2 regions of the Peribacillus sp. NPDC046944 genome follow, and region 1 is predicted to be linked to the other one. Evidence: riboswitches for the same ligand, from Rfam matches in the RefSeq annotation. Region 1 holds a riboswitch; the other holds the start of a gene.

Region 1 (7,543 bases):
CCACTAAACCACGCAGATGCATAATCGCACTGATTTCTTTACCATCTTCCAATTTTATTTCGATAATTAAATTTTCGTTATTGCCGAATTTTTTTAACACTATTTCACTCACTATTATATCCAATTCCAATGTATACCTTGAATCTGTCTCGAATATATATATAGCACTATTAAACATAAAAACACTTTCGCCATCTATTTTTACTGACTTAACCTTGCGCATACACACTCCACTTTCAAGTATTATTCTCCATGAATTAAATGACGGTTATCATGATGATAAAGAAAATCTATAATTTAAAGTGATGCTCACTGTATTACCTATTCAACCATCAACCGTGATTCCAGATACTTATCCAACTTCTTTTTTACACGTTGAAGTGCATTATCTATTGTCTTTACTTGAACATTCAATTCTAGTGAAATTTCCAAGTAGGTCTGTCCGCCCATATACAAGCCCACGACTGTACTTTCCAGGTCACTAAGGAGTTCCGTTAATTTCAGTTCAATTTCACTGAATTCTTCTAATCCTATTAAAATGGCAACCGGATCCATCTGCTTTTGCTCAGGAACGACATCAATAAGAGCTTGCTCCGATTCCCCTTGGTAAATAGGTCTAAACAGTGAAACATAGGTATTCAAAGGAGAATGCTTTTGTCTAGTGGCCGCTTTGACAGCAGTGATAATTTGTCTAGTAATGCAAAGTTCAGCAAATGACTTAAAGGAAGCCGAATTTTTGCAATCTCGATAATCCCGGATAGCCTTATACAGTCCAATCATGCCTTCTTGAAAAACATCTTCCTTATCTCCACCCGTTAGAAAATACTTCATTGCTTTAGTTTTGACAAGACCTTTATACTTCGTAATTAATTGATTCAGTGCCTCATCATCACCATCTTGAAATTTGCCTATCAATATTGCATCTTCCATTTGTGTAGGGTTTTCTACTTTTTCCTTATCGAGGATCATACTCATTTTTATTCCTCCACTCACTTAGTTGAGCACCAAATAACTACAAGGTTGCGTTTTAGCTTCAAAATATTGGTAGAGCCTTATAATATTATAGTATCTCAGCTACATAATTAAAGATACCCTTAAATACCGACATTTTCCAACATTATTATATATTACCAATAAATAAATAGGAATATTGAATTATAAATTGGTCCATTTTATAAAGGTATTTATTCACAGGGTAATAGAATATTAGAAAGAGACATAACCTGGATTAAGATGTGTGGTTATATTGGGCTATCAAGAGGTATAAAAAAAGACCTCGAAATAGTATCGAGGTCCCTTTTGTCCATAATTTAGATTCTATTTGAATTCCTTTTTACTGGATTCTTCCACGTAATCGGTTGGTTCACCCCAGCATTCAACATTTTTCAATCCCTTAATGTTACTTACATGGAAAACGGGATTCTTGCCATCTTTCTTTTGCTTTTGATAATCAGCAAGTGCGGCGAAAGCTATTTTCCCTAGCAAGGCTATGGCTATCAGGTTTATGATGGCCATTGATCCCATCAACAAATCTGCTAGATTCCATACAAACTCGAGCGAAGCCATTGATCCGAATATGACCATTCCAACGACTGCTGCACGATAAATATTTATCCAAACTTTCTTTTCATTAATAAAACTGATATTGGATTCTCCATAATAGTAGTTTCCAACAATCGAACTAAACGCAAATAATAGGACAATAATGGCAAGAAAAATCCCAGCCCAAGATCCTAAACTCTCGCTAAGAGCATTCTGCGTAAGAACAATTCCATCCGTTTCCTTTGATGAATATAGGCCGGAAAACAAGATGATAAAGGCCGTCGAGCTACATATGATGAGCGTATCAACAAAAACGCCTAGTGACTGGATTAGACCTTGTTTTACCGGATGGGTGACATCTGCTGTAGCACCCGCATTAGGTGCGCTCCCCATTCCAGCCTCATTTGAGAACAAGCCACGCTTGATTCCGTTCATCATGGCTGCACCCAGTGCACCACTAGCAATCTCCCTTAATCCATCGAATGCACTTTCAAAGATTAAAGCAAGAACACTAGGTAACTCGGTTATATTTAATATGATGACAACTAAAGCTACTAACACATAAGCTCCTGCCATGATTGGCACGATGACTTCAGACACTTTAGCAACCATCTTAATTCCGCCAAAAATGATAACAGCCGTTATGATAGCCAAAATAAGTGCAGTAATCCATTTATCGACCCCAAAAGATGCTTGGAATGCGCTTGTAATCGTATTGGCCTGTACAGAATTGAAAGCAAGTCCAAAAGTCAATGAAATCAAAACAGCAAACGTGATACCCATCCAACGTGCATTTAATGCTTTTTCCATATAATAAGCTGGACCACCACGGAATGCTTCTCCGTCTTTGACCTTGTAAATTTGAGCAAGTGTACTTTCAATGAAAGCAGAAGCAGATCCGATCAATGCGATTAACCACATCCAGAAAACTGCTCCCGGACCACCAGTTGTTATGGCTATAGCCACACCTGCCAGATTCCCCGTTCCTACCCGGGAAGCCGTGCTGATACAAAAGGCCTGAAACGATGATACACCTTTCTTATCTGCTGTAGCACCTTCTCCTAATAACCTAATCATTTCTTTCACCATTCTAAATTGTACGAATTTAGTCCGAAAAGAAAAATAAATGCCCATTCCAATTAATAATATAATCAGTATAGATGACCATAATAAATCATTTGTTTCAGTAATAAACTTTTCTACTATCTCCATTTTTAAACGAACCCACCTCTAATTATTTCAATACAATACCTTTAGAGTTCCCGCTTTTACAAAATAGTAAACACTTAAGAATAAAAATGACTCCGTATATTGTATGTAATTATACTATTTTAATATTATTGAAGGAGGTTATTAGTTTTTTGGAATATTAAAGAATTAAAGATTTCGTCTACACTTTCCATTCGAAGTCACTTACCTTACCCTAAAAAAGCCCTGGAGACAATGCTCCAGGGCAACATTCATGATTCATCGATACTCTTCCAACCATACTATTTTTATTTCTTCTTAGAGAACCGGGGAAAACCTATTAAAATGGCTATGATTCCTGAAATCCCGATCAAGACTGGATAGAAAGAATAGGGTAGGATACTGATAGGAGAGATGTGTGCAACACCGGCAGCTAAAAGTAGTTGTGCCCCGTATGGCAATAATCCTTGAATACTACAAGCGAAAACATCGAGCAAGCTGGCAGATTTCCGGGGATCAATTTCATACTTTTCGGCAATGTTTTTTGCGAGTGGACCAGCAATGATGATGGATATGGTATTATTTGCCGTTGAAAGATTCGTTAAAGCAACCAATCCCGCGATGCTGAACTCTGCACTTTTTTTTGATTTGCTCTTTCTCGTCACGAGGTTCAGTAGATAATCGATGCCACCGTTATGTTTGATAACCGAAACCATGCCTGCAATCAAGATTGCTAAGAAGGAGATTTCATACATCCCAGCCATTCCATCTCCTGCTTTTTGAATAACCTCCATTGCATGATAACTACCATCCGCTAAACCGATGATTCCAGCAAAGACAATGCCGATAGAGAGAACCAAGAATACATTGATTCCCGCTAATGCTGCCACTAGAACACAAAGGTAAGGTAGAATTTTGACCCAACTGTAGGCTTCTCCAGAGATTGTAGCTTGTTCACCCATTGTCAGAAAACCAAGGATAACACATGTAATTATCGCAGCAGGTAAAACAATAAAAAAGTTCACTTTGAATTTGTCTTTCATTTTCGTTCCCTGTATACGTACAGCTGCTATAGTCGTATCCGAAATGAAAGAAAGATTATCACCGAACATGGCGCCACCAATGACCGCAGCCATGGAAAGGGCAACTGAAATATCGGTTTGTCCACTAATTCCTACTCCAATTGGTGCTAAAGCTACTATCGTTCCCATACTTGTCCCCATAGATAATGAGATAAAACAGGCGATAATAAATAACCCCACCATTAATAGATTTTGCGGAACGATCGAAAGTGCTAGATTCACCGTAGACGCTACGGCTCCCATCCCATTTGCCACTTCCGAAAAAGCCCCAGCCAATAGGAATATGACAACCATCAACATAATATTTGAATCCCCGGCACCTTTACAAAAGATTTCTACTTTGTGATTGAATGATTCCTTTCGATTCATTGCCAGTGCCGCAGCAGATGCAATGGCAATGGCAACAATCACTGGAAATGTGTAAAAATCTTTTGTAATAACACCTGAACCTATAAATAATATCAAAAAAACGATAAACGGCGTTAAAGCCCATGGATTCCCTTTATTGTCTAAACTCATGATGTACACCTCTTTATTATTTTTGCATGGTAATGGATACTCTTTTTGGACTCTCTAAATTTTCCGGCATCCCTTCATTTTAATATGGGCTTGATTATAAAATCAGTAACATACCATCAAGAACAGATTCCTATCCTATGAGTACAAAAAGACCTCTTCCGTTTTATTACAAGAAGAGGTCTTTTAATCTATAAACACTCCTCTTATCTTTCAGGTCGATCGCCTGCTGGATTTGGCACAGCACTCTAAATAAGTCTGCTGCCGAGACATCTTCGGGCCAGTCCCTCAGTCTCTCTTGATAAGAAGTAAGAAATATTCATTTTTTCAAAGCAAATATAAGAGTACAGCATTTTAAGAGTTTTCGCAAGGTAAAGTATTAAAGATTTTTATAAACTTATTGAATGCATTAGTTTTTAGTCTTCGGGGCGTAAAGGTAGCTAGTGTGAAAGCACATGACACTTCACTCTTCTACACTGATGGGTACTACTTTCCCATCTTCTACCGCTCCTACAACGACTTTTGCTGCGAATCCACCATTTTCGTCAATCGAAGGTATATTATAAATTTTCTGTTCAGGTGCCGTATTTGTCAGCCCATCCTGCATATGTTCACGGATGGCTTTCACATCATCGACTGTTCCTGCCGCTTTCATTGCCTCCACAAAGGCATACATAGCAATGTAATTCAACCCCACTTCAGAACTAGCATCTTCCTTATAAATTTTTTTATATTTATCAATGAATGCCGGTGCTGCTTCTTCATTGGAGTTGATAAGCGGAAGAACACCTATCGAACCTTCCAATGTTTCGTATGAACCGGCAATAGGCTTCATTTGATCCAGTTTCGCCTGGTCCATAATAATGAAACCGCCTTTAAAACCTAGTTCTCTTGCTTGTTTTGCAACCTTGGCCGTAGGCTCTGACGCCCCACCGATGAAAAGGACATCAGGCTTTTCTTTTAGAGCATTTGTAACAGTCGTGAAGAAATCCGTTTCTTTAGAAAAATCAATTGAGGCATTATAGACGACTTTACCACCTTGTTTTTCCCAATGAGGAAGTAGGTTTTCCGCCCAGTCTTTCCCGTACTGGGAAGATGGTGGCAATGCCGCAATCTTTTTGCCGAAGTTTTCCATTGCATACGTAGAAAACGGTTCAATATACCCTTCATAATTTGGCGGGATCCTCACTGTTAATGAATTTCCGCTTTCCGTGATAGCTGGTTCACTCGAATAGGCACCGATGATGAAATTCTCTTTTTCGTTAAAAACCTGTAGGGCGAGTATCCCTCCGCTATGAGGAGTGAAAATAATCGGAGTTTTATATTCCTGGATTAAACGTTTAGCATTTGAACCCGTTTCATTCGGTAAGTACTTATCATCCAACGAAACCAGGTTGAGCGTATATTTTTCCCCTTCCACTTCGAATCCACCGGCATCGTTTATTTCATTTACAGCCATCTCCATACCATTTAACGTTCGTTTTCCATATAAGGCTGCTGCTCCACTCAAAGGGCCGCTAAAACCGATATTGACAACATTCTTCCCTTTACTGGCCTTTCCTCCCCCACTTGATGCAGGGCTGTCTCCCTTGTTACACCCCACTAGTGCCGTTAGGACGAGTAATAGCATTACAAAGAATACACTCAACTTTTTCATAAAAATCCCCCATTCATTTTTAAACTCTTATGCTCCGATATAGGCTTTCCGTACTTCATCGTTAGACAATAATTCTTTTGCGGTCCCTTCAACGACAATTTCCCCATTTTCAAAAACATATCCTTTATCTGCAATGCTAAGAGCAGCATTCGCATTCTGTTCGGCTAGTAGAACGGTTATTCCTTCCCGGTTTATTTCTTCGATGACTTGGAACATCTGTTCAACAATCAAAGGAGCGAGGCCCACAGAAGGTTCATCTAGCATCAAAAGCTTCGGTTTAGACATCAAAGCCCTGCCAATGGCCAGCATCTGTTGTTGTCCACCACTCAGGCTTCCGGCTTCATCATGGAGTTTTTCTTTTAAAATAGGAAATAAATGATAGACATTTTCCAACGAGGACTTGATTTCCATCTTTTTTTTTCGATGTACGTAAGCTCCCATCTTCAAGTTTTCCTGGACAGTCATCTGAGGAAACAGTTTCCGCCCTTCTGCACATTGCACGATTCCAGCTTGGACATTCTTATCCGGAGCCCTACCTCCGATAGCCAGTTCCTCAAAATGAATTTCACCCTGAGCCAGCTTGCTTATGCCGCTGATAGAACGGAATGTCGTGCTTTTACCTGCTCCATTCGCCCCCAATAGAACGACAATTTCTCCCTTTTCCACTTCAATATTCACTTGCTTAATCGCAGTGAAGCTCCCATAACATACAGTAACATCAGTTAACTTAAGCACTAGCACTACCTCCTAAATAGGCTTTAATAACCGCCTCATTCCCCCTGATTTCTTTTGGAGTGCCCTCAGCAATTTTTTCCCCGTAATTCAGGACCATGATATGGTCAGCTAAGTTCATGATCATATGCATCTTGTGCTCGATCAAGCAAATCGTGAAGCCTGACTGATTTAACTCCTTGATCAGTTCTGTAAGCCCTTCTGTTTCATCAGGGTTTATGCCGGCAGCCGGTTCATCAAGAAAGATGATTTCCGGATCCGTCGCAAGGGCAAGGGCAATCGCCGTCCTCTTCTTTTCCTCTTGAGAAATACTCGAGACCATCTTATTTGCCGCATCCATTAAGCCGACAATTCTCAAAACTTCCATCGCTTTATCACGACAGGTCTTTTCCTCCCGTTTTAACCTCTTCGTCCTTAGGATAGCATCTACCAAATTCGATTTAGTGCGAAGCCTATGTCCGACAATCACGTTATCCAAGATGGTGGATTGTTCAAAAAGACTAGTCGTTTGGAATGTTCTTGCTATGCCAAGTCCCGCTATTTCATTGGCAGGAAGCTTCGTGATGTCTTTCCCTTTGAAGAGGACTGCTCCAGAACTTGGACGATGGAAGCCGCTGATCAAGTTGAAAAACGTAGACTTCCCGGCTCCATTAGGCCCGATAATCGCATTGATCTTTCCTTTTTCAATGGTGAAATCCACATTTTTTACAGCTGCCAATCCCCCGAAACTCTTTGTTAAATTCTTCGTTTCGATAAACATCTTCATCCCTCCTCCGCATTAACCGGAACGTCCTTACTCATAATCAGTTGTTTCTTATCTCTTCGT
Region 2 (7,543 bases), on a different contig from region 1:
TTTCCGCCAATGATGTACATATAACGGCCATGCTTCGTGTAGGTCAAAAAGATATGAGTCGCAACGACAATGACGCCCATGATCAGGATAATCCAAGGCACTTGTCCGATTTTGGCGAAAAATGGGCTGATTAAACCTGTAGCGAATGTTCCATCAGGCATCACCATGTTTTGTGAAACCGTGGCCCCTTTTGTATAAGTAAGGGCAAGCCCTTGAATGATGAACATGGTCGCCAATGTCATCAGCATGTCCGGGATCCTTAACTTTACAATCATGAATGAATTCAATGCGCCCACCACAAGCGAAGCACCAATGGCCGCTATTATCGCAATCAACGTATCCTGGGAAAACCAGACAAACATCGAGATGACGATGGCATTGGCTAATGAGGCAACGGAGCCAACTGACAAATCGAAGCCGTCAACCGTCAAGGAAATCGTGATCCCGATGGCGATGATCGTCACGATGGAGATGGAACGTAAAATGTTAATAAGATTATTCGTTTGAATGAACGATGGATTTGCAATAGCAAAAACGGCAATCAAGATGATGATCGTCAGAATCGTTCCATATTTATAAAAGAATTCGAACAGATCAACTTTTTTCCTGGCTGGCGTTGTTGGTTTCTCTGTAAGAACCGGAATTGGTGTACTCATCCTATTTGCCCCCTGTTGAGTAGAATAGTAGTTCTTCTTCATTTGTCTTGCTTGTCTCTAGCTCCTTGACCATCCTTCCGTCATATAAAACATAGGTCCTGTTTGTGATTCCTATGATTTCGGCCAATTCGGATGATGCATAAATAATCGCTTTCCCCTTTTGGGCTAACTTTGCGATCAGTTCAAAAATATCCTTCTTGGCCCCGACGTCGACGCCTTTTGTCGGCTCATCGAATATGTATACATCCGCATCAGCCAATAACCACTTTCCGATGGCGATCTTTTGCTGATTGCCCCCTGATAGGTTTTCGACCTTCGCTTCCTCTGAAGGCGTTTTGATCCCAAGAGTGGCTATCAGGTCTTTCGCCTTTATCTTTTCTGCCTGGCGATCGACGAAGCTGAATGCCTTACTGAATTTCCCGACACTTGCAGCAGTCAGGTTCGTAGTAACAGACTCCTGTACGAGAACGCCTTCTTTCCTCCGTTCTTCGGGGACTAGTGCCAAGCCGCTCTTCACAGCATGATGGGGCGTTTTCAGAATAAGCTTCCTTCCATTCAACACAACTTCCCCCGTTATAATGGCCGTATGGCCGAAAAGCGTTTTACAAAGCTCCGTTTTTCCTGCCCCAACAAGACCCGCTAAACCGACTATCTCACCGGCCCTCACATGAAGACTGACATCTTTGACTTTATCGGCATCCGACAGTCGGTTCACTTCAAACATCACCGCACCTATCTCGGCATTCACGACGGGAAACTGTTCTTCCATTGACTTTCCAAGCATTTGCTCAATCACTTCGTTTTGTGTGATATCACTGATTCTACTGCGCCTCACACTCTTCCCATTTCTCATGATTGTAATGTCCTCACACACTTCAAATATCTCGGGTAGACGGTGAGAAATGAAAATAATGCCTACACCACGTTGCTTCAGCTCATTCACAATCCGGAATAGTTCCGTTGTTTCCGTATGGCTTAACGGAGCAGTCGGCTCATCGAGAATCAAGAATTTACATGCGGTTGAAACGGCCCTAGCTATCAAGACCATCTGCTTTTCGGCCAACGTAAGGTCCCTTACCAGTTTTTTCGAAGACACATGGATGTTCATTTCTTCCAAGATTTTCGTCGCTTTTCTATGTAATTCCTTCCACTTGATGATTTGTTTTCTCCCCATGTTCTGTACGGATTCATTCAGCATCACGTTCTCCGCAACCGTTAAATAAGGAATGAGGGCCGTATCCACTTCCTGATACACAATTTGAATGCCAGCTTCCTGTGCCGACTTTGGCGAACGGATATCCTGTACCTGGCCATTTAGGAAAATGTCGCCGGTATAATGGACATGAGCTCCTGATAAGACTTTCATTAGCGTCGATTTCCCTGCTCCATTTGCGCCGACCAATGCATGTGCTGTTCCCGACTGTACTGAAAAATTAACTTCACTAAGCGCTTTTACACCTGGAAACTCAATCGATATCTGTTTCATTTCTAGTTGAATGCCCATGTCCAATCCCTCCCATTAAACAGACACTCTCTTCAACTTGAAAGAGAGTGTCTACTGATTCTGATCGTTACTTCTTATAATGTTCTTTCAATACTTTCATCCAGTCTTCTTCAAATTCCGTTGATACTCCCCAGCCTTGAACAATGCCGGATAGATTGGTCATGTTGACAGCGTCCTTCGATGATTGAAGCTGTTTTTGAGATATCAATGATGCTTCTAAATCATAGGTTTGCGGCGTTTCTTCCCCCGCTAGTTTTTTCGCTAGCAGTCTCATATTCACTGCACCAATCAACTTCGGATCAACCGCTGCGGTATACGACCATGAGCTTCCTTTTGTTTGAATCTCCTGAAGGTCGGCATTGGACACGTCAATACCATAGATTTTCACTTCATCGCGCCCCGCTTCTTTTATCGCACGCGCTGCTCCGATAGCGAATGCATCCCATGTTGCGAAAATTGCGTCTATTTTACCTTTTGGATACTTGTTCAACATCGCCGATACCGCGTTTTGCGTCTGGACCGAAGTATCTGAAGATGCCACTCCGAATCTTTCAATTTCATGAATGCCAGGATTTTCTTTCAGCTTTTCTTGATACACGGCATTTCTTCTCACCATAGGAGGGAAACCATCTACCCAAAGGTATGCAATGTTCGCTTCGCCTTTTTGCTCTTCAATCAATTTGTCAAAAGCAAGAGTTGCCAATGCTTCGTCATCTTGTGAGGTTACTGTTACCCCATCAATTTTCGTTAAATCGCCGATGGAATCGAATGTGACTACGCTTTTCCCTGCATCAACCAACTTTTGTACGTCATTCACTGTCGCTGCATCATCACCATGGGAAATGATATAGCCATCATAGTCTTCCTCCAGAGCCTGAGCGATGGCGTCATGGAATTTAGCCGTATCGCCATTGGCCGTAAAAGTATCTACTTGGAAGCCAAGTGCTTCTCCTTCTTCTTGCGCCCCTGCTAAGTATTGGGCCGTGTGATCATCGCCGCCAATTTTACGAATGACTTTAATTTTAGCTCCCTCGCCTTTCGCAAATCGCTCTGGAACATTTTCAAAAGATACCTTTTCCTCTTTTTTCGCTTCCCCTGTACTTTGTCCCGAAGAACACCCCGTCAAAAGCAACGCCGAAGCGATGACTGAAACGAAAGCTCCTTTTAAAATTGATCTTCCCATTTTAATTCCCCCTATTTTTTACATTATTCTTATCTGTTAGCTCGGCATAAACACAAAATAAAAACCTCTCTAAAATAGAGAGGTTTAATCAGCTGGTTTGCAGACTTATCCCTCTCTTATCTGTCAAAACATTTCTGTTTTGCAGGATTTAGCACCAATTCCTAATTGGAACGGTTGCTGGGCATCGTAGGGCCAGTCCCTCCGCCACTCTTGATAAGAGAATATAATGTGTTACGTTTCGTTATGATAAGTACCACTTTATAGGGATATAGTCATTAAGTCAATAGTTTTTAGAATTTTTTAAATGTTTTATTTTCCTTGCAGTTTCGCCAGGCGTCTTTTCTCGATTTTTTCAAGGCGTTCGAATTGGCGTAGTTTCACTTCGAACAGGGTAATCGGATCACGGTAGACTTCAGGATTTTGTCTCATATGTTCCAATGTAGCCTGCTGTTCTTTGATTTCGGCTTTCGTCTGTTCGATATTTTTTTCAAGGATGGCAAATGGACTGCGGTAGAACAGGGATATGTCACGTTCCAAGGATTTTTCGAACAATCCAAACTGAGTAAGGAATCTGTCACTGATCATATCGGCAACATCCTGGAAGTCTTCATTTTCCAAGAACTTCTTATATCGATTGTACATATTCGCTTTATTTTGCGGAATCGCACCAAATAGCTTCCCGGCTCCCTTAAGAATCAACTGAGATGGGGTCCTTCTTAGTAATATGTTTACATTTTCTATTCGGATGCTGCTTGTCATCCGGTCCGCATCACGGCGCCAGTCATCCAAGACCCGGAAGTCCCCGGCCAGTACAATACGTTCTTCTTTATATAGCTCATTGAAGCCTGCGCTCATCTCATCCATGAACTGTTGGCTTTGCGTGAATTCTAACTCAGATGTAGCAATCCAGTCTTGAAGCGAGCGGAAATACTGCGGCATGATTTTATCGGATATAAATGCCTGGATCCGATCGTTCATTTCCTGATTCAACTGTATATGCACTTGGCTAAAGTCACTATTCTCAGATAATGTTTTAGAGCAATCACGCAGTAATTCAGGAATTCGTGTGGAAAGCTGTTTTTTCACTTCTTCTTTTAATAAGCGATAAGATCTTGTAATGTTTTCGGTTTTTTCTTTTTCCAAATCAGTCAACTGATTCGTAGCGCCATTCAACTTCACTTCCATCTGTTCATTCCAAGAAATCGAATGCTCGCATTTCCGTTCATTCGCTGCCCGTTTTTCTAATAGATAGGATAAAGTTTTACGCGTGAAGGCAAGGAGCTTCTCCGCCCTCATTTCCTTCCAATTGCTATCTTGATAGTTTGCGTGAAGGAAGACGGCTAGATCCTGCAGTTGCTGTTTGCTGTCATAAAGCTTGGAGAAAGCAAATACCTTCGCGTTCGGGAAATAAGCATTCACCTTATCCCATGTTTCATCTTCCATCCTGACTGCCACTTGATCACTATAGATGGTATCCATTTTATTCAGCAAGAAATGAATAGGAAGTTTAGGGGCCATTTGTTGCATTTCCAATAGCAAATCACGTTCACTGCCCGTGAAAGGTGCCCGTGCATCCAGAACGAACATCACTCCATCGCTCTCCAGTAAGTAATTTTGGAAGTCAGGGTCTACGCTTTTCTCTCCATTAAATCCTGGAGTATCCAGTAGACGCAGGCGATTATTTCTCAAATAATCACTGATGAGTGTCACATCGACAATCGTTCCGCGTTGACGACGCGTTTCATCCAACTCCGTTAACTCTTCGACCATTTTACGATCTGTATCGGTAATTTCATAGATTTCCAGGTCATCGCCATCTTTAACGCTCACAAGAGATGAATGGTCTTCCGCTGCAATGCTTTCACCCGCTATCGATTGAATGAAGGATGTCTTGCCATTTCCTGCACTTCCAACAAGAAGCAGATTGAAATTGCTCATATCCTTAATTCCCTCAACCATCCATTTCAGCTTATTGCCGACTGATAGATCATTGCTCTCTGCCCATTGAATGATGGAGTGAATCAGTTTTTCGCCTGCTTCGAGACCGCCTCCCAATCTAGGGGATTTCGCTAACAGACTTTCTGCATCTTGAACAACAAGTGCGCTCACTGTATCTGGGAAAATCTCATTCCAGGAAAGGACAGATGCCGCTGCAAATAACGAAATCTCCCCTTCAGAGATTTTCAACCAATTTTCCAACAGTCTTGGTACGACAGGACTTAACTCTTTGACTAAATGCGTACCTTCTAGTAATCCTGCATAGGCATCGCGATAATAGACGGAAAGCTCATCCCAAACATCCCCGTTGTTCAATTCGATTTCATCGATCAATTTATTGATGACCTTAAGCCATTCAAAGTAAGAATCCGTATATTTATAGTTCTTCCAAAGGGCTACCGTCATTTTCTCAAAACGATCTTGGTCAAGATTATATAAGGATCTAAGCACGTTCGCGAAATAATCTGGAGCCGTCGATTGTGCAACGCCCTGCTGGATGTATGTTTTCAAAACATCGAACCAAGTCATTGACTCCGTACGGATACTTTCGTTGGCCGCTAAAACTATCGCGCTATTCCAATCCTTTTGCGCTTCAAAGAAGGAGCGCGCAATTTCCGTGACATTTGGATAATCCGGTTGGAAATCGACTGCTTCCTTCACCACTTTGGATGCCAGATCATTTCTTGTTTCTACTATGTATAGTGAAAACATTTGCAGAAGGACTTCCGTCTTTAATACAGGTTCGCTCGTATTAATGGCTTTATAAATATCTTCTGCCGTCGAATACATCTCTAGCTCAAAGTAGGCATCAGCAATATTCTTCTTAGCCCATTCAGCAAGATTGCCCTCTATATTCTCCCATTTAAATATGGCCGCCTCAAAGTCATGATGCAGGAAGTACACTTCCCCCTGGGCAAACCTGATTGTGGTTAAATCCGATCTTTCCTTTTTTTGTTCCACGAGAAACATTTCTCCCAAGGCTTGAATCGGATGCTTATTTATGTCATCAATCATCGTTTCATAGAACTTTTTGCCAATCAGCTGTTCTTCCATCGTAATTCCCCCGATATATTTCATATTTTCAAGTAAAGGATCAAATCAATAGGTTCCTTTAGATAAGAAAATGATCTGTCAAAGCTCCAAATTATTATTTTAACAAAACAATATGGTAACAACATGTCATAACTCTTACAAGTTTAAAACAGAAACCGCCGGGCTTGTAATGTTTTTAACAAATCGACTCTCTCCCTTAAAATATGCTTTCATGGATTTCACCAGGATATGAAGCAATGCGAGGGATTTCTCCTATACCATTAAATTACCAGAATCCCCGTTCACACACTACCTTAAAATGGTAAAAATAAAATAATATAAAAAAAGCAGCACCTTTGATCATGAAGGATACTGCTCTCTGATAAGCATTGAACAGTAATTGTCCTTTGACAAATTGGGATTATACCCCTGTGCGCTTACGTTGATTATTGGGCTTTTTAGTTAATTGGCTTTTAAGCGGTTTTGTTTTTTTCACAACACCGGTTTCAAGTTTATCTTTACTTGTTTCAGCTTGCTTTTGCGCCAATTTCTGCTTGACAGCATCCGCCAGGCTCAACTTTTTATTTTCAGACATCATATTGTCTCCTTTAGTGTTCTACTTCTATTATAATATAGATGAAGGTAGAAAGATAATAGGGAGTTTTTACGATTCTTTCGATTGATCATAAACCGTTTTAAACCATAGCAGATTCTCTAGGACTAATATCCTGTCCTAAAGAAGACTTCATCCTATTGACTTAGTATACTGAATTTGCTAAATTATCTTTAGATTATAATAGCTCCGTACGATGAAACCTAGGTTTTGATGGGAATCAAAAAAACCAACATGCAAAGCTTAATAATATTGGCTCCGTATGGACCGTACGTTGACTGATTGCCGTGGCTTTTAAAAAAGCGCGGATATGGGTGGTAAAGCGAGCACACAACTCGTCCCTCTAAGTAGGGGCGTTTTTTTATTTTCTTAGTAATACTTTCACATGATCCCGTTAGTCCATTCGGCGAGTTTTTCACTAGATCGTAAAAAGGAGACATCATCATGAAAAAAACAGACGTATTATTTATCGGGCTTATGCTTTTCTCCATGTTCTTCGGGGCGGGCAACCTGATTTTTCCTCCATTTTTGGGAGCCTCATCAGGGACTTCCTTCTG

The links. Region 1 has a riboswitch for S-adenosylmethionine ahead of ACQKIC_RS15785 (Na+/H+ antiporter NhaC family protein). Riboswitches for the same ligand answer to the same signal wherever they lie in the genome.
Region 2: linked by a shared signal. The riboswitch ahead of ACQKIC_RS04505 (sugar ABC transporter substrate-binding protein) and the one ahead of ACQKIC_RS15785 (Na+/H+ antiporter NhaC family protein) in region 1 are both predicted to bind S-adenosylmethionine.

The regions. Positions count from the first base shown of each region.
Region 1 is NZ_JBNNML010000008.1:159,179-166,721, reverse strand. It holds gene ACQKIC_RS15800 (hypothetical protein) at 1-223, opposite strand, end outside; gene sigH (RNA polymerase sporulation sigma factor SigH) at 322-975, opposite strand; gene ACQKIC_RS15790 (alanine/glycine:cation symporter family protein) at 1,318-2,754, opposite strand; gene ACQKIC_RS15785 (Na+/H+ antiporter NhaC family protein) at 3,039-4,331, opposite strand; SAM riboswitch class I at 4,532-4,636, opposite strand; gene ACQKIC_RS15780 (ABC transporter substrate-binding protein) at 4,792-5,985, opposite strand; gene ACQKIC_RS15775 (ABC transporter ATP-binding protein) at 6,013-6,720, opposite strand; gene ACQKIC_RS15770 (ABC transporter ATP-binding protein) at 6,713-7,477, opposite strand; gene ACQKIC_RS15765 (branched-chain amino acid ABC transporter permease) at 7,480-7,543, opposite strand, start outside.
Region 2 is NZ_JBNNML010000002.1:311,425-318,967, reverse strand. It holds gene ACQKIC_RS04515 (ABC transporter permease) at 1-656, opposite strand, end outside; gene ACQKIC_RS04510 (sugar ABC transporter ATP-binding protein) at 658-2,160, opposite strand; gene ACQKIC_RS04505 (sugar ABC transporter substrate-binding protein) at 2,228-3,343, opposite strand; SAM riboswitch class I at 3,457-3,563, opposite strand; gene ACQKIC_RS04500 (GTP-binding protein) at 3,653-6,394, opposite strand; gene ACQKIC_RS04495 (hypothetical protein) at 6,795-6,968, opposite strand; gene brnQ (branched-chain amino acid transport system II carrier protein) at 7,431-7,543, shown strand, end outside.